One region of the Cupriavidus sp. SHE genome, then DNA from elsewhere that is predicted to be linked to it. Evidence: predicted binding sites of a transcription regulator. Region 1 holds the regulator's gene; the other holds the start of a gene.
What was found. Region 1 encodes HrcA, which represses chaperone genes, less so after heat shock. Its sites were predicted from a motif close to TTAGCACTCNNNNNNNNNGAGTGCTAA; they were not measured.
Positions count from the first base shown of each region.

Region 2: a site for HrcA is predicted at 1,526-1,552, ahead of groES (co-chaperone GroES). Genes of this name have one in related genera too.

Region 1 is NZ_JWMB01000021.1:196,566-199,984, forward strand. Features, by position in the region: gene hemH (ferrochelatase) at 1-1,065, opposite strand, end outside; gene hrcA (heat-inducible transcriptional repressor HrcA) at 1,176-2,222, opposite strand; gene RN01_RS11960 (NAD kinase) at 2,323-3,240, shown strand; gene recN (DNA repair protein RecN) at 3,330-3,419, shown strand, end outside.
Region 2 is NZ_JWMB01000018.1:12,965-16,383, reverse strand. Features, by position in the region: gene RN01_RS32945 (autotransporter outer membrane beta-barrel domain-containing protein) at 1-1,283, opposite strand, end outside; gene groES (co-chaperone GroES) at 1,645-1,935, shown strand; gene groL (chaperonin GroEL) at 2,020-3,419, shown strand, end outside.

The sequences.
Region 1 (3,419 bases):
GTGGGGATGTGGAACATTGAGCGGCCACCCCTGCAAATGCTGCAACGCAATATCCGCCAATCCGGCGATCCACGCCTCGGCATCGTTGAGGCACGGGATGAAATGGAAATCCTGGCCGCCGGCCACGCGGAATTCCGACTGCCCCTCCATCGCGATCTCCTCGAGCGTCTCGATGCAGTCGGCGGGAAAGCCGGGACAGAACACGTCCACGCGCTGCGTCCCGACCTTGCCCAGTTCGGCCAGCGTTGGCGCTGTGTAGGGCTGCAACCACTCCGCCTTGCCAAAACGAGACTGAAACGTCACCTGATACTGGCCAGGCTGCAAACCCAGCGCCTCGCCGAGCAGACGACCGGTCTTCAGACACTCGCAGTGATAGGGATCACCCAGGTCCAGCAACCGGCGCGGAAGGCCGTGGAACGACAGGATCAGCTTGTCACCGCGCGCGAAGTCCGGCTTGCCATGCTGGGCCCAATAGCCGCCCACCTGCTTGTGCAGCGCAGAGATATACGCCGGGTGATCGTGGAAATGCTTGACCAGCCGTAACTCGGGCTGGTTGCGCCATGTCGACAGGACACGAAATGCCTCGTCGAAGGCGGTGGCCGTGGTCGTGCCGGAGAACTGCGGATACAGCGGCAGCAACAGGATCTGCTCGGTACCCTGCCGGCGCAGCGCTTCCATGACCGATTCGATCGACGGATTGCCATAGCGCATCGCACAGGCCACCGTTACGTCGTGACCCTGCTGCTGCATCAACAGTTGCAGCGCATGCGCCTGGCGCTCTGTATACACAAGTAGCGGCGACCCTGTCATATGCGCCTCGCGCAGCCAGATCGACTCGTACTTCATGGCCGACGCCCGCGAGCGGAACGGCAGGATCAGGCCGTGCAGGATCGGCAGCCAGGCCAGGCGCGGGATCTCTACCACGCGCGGGTCGGACAGGAACGCCTTCAGGTAGCGCCCCACCGCCTTAGGCGTGGGCGCGTCCGGGGTGCCGAGGTTGATCAGCAGGATCGCGGTGCGCGGCGGCTGGCCGTGCTGGTGTGCCGGTTCAGGCGAAAACGTCATAGGGTTTCCGTTGGGACTGCCGGGGGCGCTGGCGAATCAGGGGCCGGCCGCAAGCCGTTGCAGGCGGCCGACCCAGGACAGACACGTCCACCGTGTCAATAGTTCGTGGCTCAGCTCTGGCTGAGCGCGCTGGACAGGAGCCGCGCGGTGATATCGACGATCGGGATCACCCGTTCGTAGGCCATCCGCGTGGGGCCGATCACGCCCAGGGTGCCAACGATCTGGCCATCCACCCCGTATGGCGCGGTGATCACGGCCATGTCCTCGATCGGCACAAGCTGGCTTTCGCCGCCGATGAAGATCTGCACGCCTTGCGCGTGACTCGACACATCGAGCAGCTGCAGCAGGCTTGTCTTGTGCTCGAACACGTCGAACAGGCGACGCAGCTTGTCCATGCTCGACGACAGGTCTTCCACTTCCAGCAGCTTGCGCTCGCCAGAGATGAACACCTGCTCGTTGTCCTCGGCCATCGCGCTGCTGCCCGCCTCGACCGCCGCCTGCATCAGCGCGGACATGTCGCGGCGCAGGTCCTGCAACTCCACGCGCAGGTGGTCGCGCACGGCGTCGAAACTCATGCCCGCATAGTGAGAGTTGAAGAAATTCGCCGCCTCGATAAGCTGGCCCGGCGTGTACGCCAGGTCAGTCTGGATGATGCGGTTCTGCACATCCCCTTCCGGGCTGACGATGATCAGCAGGATGCGCTTGTCAGACAACCGCATGAATTCCACCTGACGGAATGACTGCGCGCGCCGTGGCGTCATCACCACGCCAGCGAAATGAGAAAGATTCGAAAGCGTATGCGCTGCCGCCGTGATCATGCGCTGCGGCCCGAACTGCTGGCCACCCAGTTGCCCCTGGATCTGGCCGGTCAGCTCCGCCAACTCGGCACTGAACTCCGGCGCGCGCTCCAGCGGGCGCGCCGTCAGCATCGTGTCGACAAACAGCCGGTACCCGCGCGGCGTGGGGATTCGGCCGGCCGAGGTATGTGGGCTGGCGATAAAACCCATCTCCTCGAGGTCCGACATCACGTTGCGGATGGTGGCCGGCGAGAGATCAAGCCCCGAGAACTTCGACAAGGTGCGCGAGCCCACGGGCTGCCCCTCGACGATGTATCGCTCGATCAGGGTCTTGAGAAGCTTTTTTGAACGTTCGTCCATGATGCCCCGATTTTAATCAAACTTTGGCGGTTCAGGCGTCACCTGGAGCGGTGGCGGCCCAGTGCTGACAACGATCATGCCGGTATGGTCTAATCCCGGCATGTCTGCCCCCCACAAGACCGGCGCCGCGCGCCCCCCGTTCAAGACTGTAGCCCTGGTGGGCCGACATTCGACCGCTGGCATCGAAGGTCCGCTGGAAGAGCTCGCATCTTGCATCTCCCGCAACGGACAGGATGTGGTGTTCGAACGCGAAACCGCAATGGCTACCGGGCTGACAGGTTACCCGGTGCTGACCCCCGACGAGATCGGCCGCGAAGCTGATGTGGCGGTGGTGCTGGGCGGCGACGGGACGCTGCTCGGGCTGGCCCGCCAGCTAGCCGGGCACGATGTGCCAGTGATCGGCGTCAACCACGGCCGGCTGGGCTTTATGACCGACATCCCGCTCGATGCCATCTCCACGGCACTGCCCGAGATGCTGTCTGGCCGGTACGAGGCCGAAACCCGGATGCTGCTGGAGTCGCGCGTGATCCGCGACGACTCGGTGATTTTCTCCGCGCTGGCGTTCAACGATGTGGTGGTGAACCGCTCGGGGATCTCCGGCATGGTCGAACTGGCGGTCTCGGTCGACGGCTATTTCATGTACAACCAGCGCTCGGACGGCCTGATCGTCTCCACGCCCACCGGCTCCACCGCCTACGCGCTGGCCGCGGGGGGCCCGATCCTGCACCCAACGCTGTCCGGCCTGGTGCTGGTGCCGATCGCGCCGCACGCGCTGTCGAACCGGCCCATCGTGCTGCCGTACGACGCCGAAGTCACGATCGAAGTGGCCAGCGCGCGCGATGTCAGCGTCAACTTCGACATGCAGGCGCTGGCCTCGCTGCTGCCCGGCGACCGCATCGTGGTACGCCGTTCGGCCAAGACCATCAACCTGCTGCACCCGGTGGGGTATAACTACTACGCCACGCTGCGCAAGAAGCTGCACTGGCACGAGTATCCGACTGAAGACAACCGGCTCTGATCCGCAGACGCCTTAACGTTCCGTCCTGATCCTCGTTACCCGCCCTTACCACCCTTACCGCCCTTACCCGCCACCGCTCACCGCCCACGATGCTGCGCAGCCTCTCGATCCGCGACTTCGTCATCGTCGACACGCTCGACCTCGACTTCTCCGCCGGCTTTACCGTCTTCACGGGTGAA
Region 2 (3,419 bases), on a different contig from region 1:
CCCGTGCTGATCGGCCCGAGCGCGGCGATGTTGTTGCTGCTCTGGTTGAGCGTCATGCTGCCGATGGCGCTGCCTGTCAGGGTTCCCGCCGTCAGGCTGCCCCAGGTCTGGAGGACGTCCCCCAACGATTGCAGGCTGATCTGGCCTGTCCCGGCGGTCAGCGTGCCACCGAGCTGGACACTACCACCCGAGATGGCGATCGAGCCGCCCGACGTCGTGCCCGACGCGTCGATGTTGCCCCCCAGGCTCACGGCGGCGTCCGACGTGATCTGAACCTGCCCAGCTTGGGACTGGCCACCCTGCGAGACGTCGATGCCGCCGGTGTTGACGACGGCGCCCCCTGTTCCGCTCAGGCTGACGCTTCCACCATTGGCCTTGATGACGCCGCTGTTGTTGACGAGCGTGCCGTACAACCCCGGCTGGGCTGCTGCCGCCATGACGATCGTGCCTCCGGTTGCCAGGAGGGTTCCGGTATTGACGACTGCGGTGCTGCCCTGCGTGGTGCTCAGTGCGCCGGAAATGGCAACATTCATTAGGCCACTGCCGTCGAACGTCATCGTTGCGTGGTCCGCGGCCACCAGGCTGATTCGCCCGCCATTGGCCATCAGCAAGCCATTGTTCGATACGCCGGCGCCGACGAGTGCCGCCGAGTTGCCATTGAATGTTGCACCGCCAGCAAATGCTACGGTGCTGCGCATGGCCGCTGCATCCAGGCTGTAGCTGCCGCCCGTCGTGCCAGGGGTGGAAACACCGAGCGAGGTGGCGAGAAGTCCGCCGGTTGATGTCGTGCCACCGAAAACCAGGCCGTTTGCATTGGCAAGGATCGTCTGCCCGGCTGCCGACACGGATCCGTAGATCTGGCTGGCTGTAGTGCCAGAAATGTTGTTGAGGGTGACGGCGTTGGAACCCGTCGTGAAATTGACCGCACTGTACGCAGCAACATCGAACGAGGACCAGTTGATCGTGCCCGATGACGAATATTGATTGACTGTCGTGGTGGTGGTCCCTGTCGAGTTGACAGTCCCGCTCCCGCTGATCCAGACCGGGCCAGTTGGCAGCGTTCCGGCAATCGGTGTGGCAGCCATCGCAATGGCGGGGAGCAGGCCCGCGGAAAGCGCTGACAGTGCCGGCAAGCCGACGCTCCAGCCGGTACGCCGCCGGGAAGCCGTTGGGGCGATGGTTGCGGTGCCCGTGCCTCCCGAGCCCTGGCTTCCGGCCGTTTCCGGCGCCACCTTCAATGCGCACAGCGTGCGATTCCAGACAAGTCGATAGATATGGTTCAAGGTGCGGCCTCCCCGGTGGCTGCGAATGCCCCAGAGGGCGGCAAAGCCCAGAAGTTACAAATTGCAACAACTACAGGGAATCCCAAGAACTAGGGAATTCGGGGTGGGAGGACCGGATTTTTGTGTGATCTATGGGGCGTATTCACCGACTGGGACTGTTTTCCTCGGCGCATTCTTGTGATCTGTACGGGAAAACCCCCATTCAGCCCGCGTCTTGAAAACGAAATACCCCGTCCCTATAATTAGCACTCGCTGGGGGAGAGTGCTAACAGTCGCCCCCGCGCTACCCGAAACCCGATGGTCGTCGCTATCAGACGACCATTTTGTGATTTAACACTCACTTTTGTATCTAGGAGTCCGTATGAACCTGCGTCCTCTGCACGACCGCGTGATCGTGAAGCGTCTGGACAATGAAACCAAGACCGCATCCGGCATCGTGATTCCCGACAATGCTGCCGAGAAGCCCGATCAAGGCGAAGTGCTGGCGATTGGCCCTGGCAAGAAGGATGACAAGGGCAACAACATCGCCCTCGACGTCAAGGTGGGTGACCGCGTGCTGTTCGGCAAGTACGCCGGCCAGGGCGTGAAGGTGGATGGCCAGGAACTGCTGGTCATGCGCGAAGAAGACATCATGGCTGTCGTCAACAAGTAATCGACGCCCACAAGCCACCCAATTCCCGATCGTCCCCCTGACAATCCAGCGGGACGCATCCATCCAGATTCGGAGATTTAGAACATGGCAGCAAAAGACGTAGTGTTCGGCGACGCCGCCCGTGCCAAGATGGTCGAAGGCGTGAACATCCTCGCCAACGCAGTGAAGGTGACCCTGGGCCCGAAGGGCCGCAACGTGGTGCTGGAGCGCAGCTTCGGCGGCCCGACCGTGACCAAGGACGGCGTGTCCGTGGCCAAGGAAATCGAACTGAAGGACAAGCTGCAGAACATGGGCGCGCAGATGGTCAAGGAAGTGGCTTCCAAGACCAGCGACAACGCCGGTGACGGTACCACCACCGCAACCGTTCTGGCCCAGTCGATCGTGCGCGAAGGCATGAAGTTCGTTGCCGCCGGCATGAACCCGATGGACCTGAAGCGCGGCATCGACAAGGCCGTTGGCGCCGCCGTCGAAGAGCTGAAGAAGCTGAGCAAGCCGACGACCACCAGCAAGGAAATCGCCCAGGTTGGCGCGATCTCGGCCAACAGCGACGCCTCGATCGGCGAGCGCATTGCCGAAGCCATGGACAAGGTTGGCAAGGAAGGCGTGATCACCGTCGAAGACGGCAAGTCGCTGGCCGACGAGCTGGAAGTCGTGGAAGGTATGCAGTTCGACCGTGGCTACCTGTCGCCGTACTTCATCAACAACCCGGAAAAGCAGGTTGTTCAGCTGGACAGCCCGTTCGTTCTGCTGTTCGACAAGAAGGTCTCGAACATTCGTGACCTGCTGCCGGTGCTGGAGCAAGTGGCCAAGGCTGGCCGCCCGCTGCTGATCATCGCTGAAGACGTGGAAGGCGAAGCCCTGGCCACGCTGGTGGTGAACAACATCCGTGGCATCCTGAAGACCGCCGCCGTGAAGGCTCCGGGCTTCGGCGACCGCCGCAAGGCCATGCTGGAAGACATCGCCATCCTGACCGGCGGTACCGTGATCGCCGAGGAAATCGGTCTGACGCTGGAAAAGGCCTCGCTGCAGGACCTGGGCCAGGCCAAGCGCATCGAGATCGGCAAGGAAAACACCATCATCATCGACGGCGCCGGCGACGCATCGGCGATCGAAGGCCGCGTGAAGCAAATCCGCGCCCAGATCGAAGAAGCAACCTCGGACTACGACCGTGAGAAGCTGCAAGAGCGCGTGGCCAAGCTGGCCGGCGGTGTTGCCGTGATTAAGGTTGGCGCTGCCACCGAAGTCGAAATGAAGGAAAAGAAGGCACGCGTGGAAGATGCACTGCACGCTACCCGTGCTGCCGTGGAAGAAGGCATCGTCCCGGGCGGTGGTGTGGCCCTGCTGCGTGCTCGTGCTGCAATCGCTGGCCTGCACGGCGAGAACCCCGACCAGAACGCCGGTATCAAGATCGTGCTGCGCGCCATGGAAGAGCCGCTGCGCCAGATCGTGCTGAACGCTGGTGAAGAAGCTTCGGTCGTGGTGGC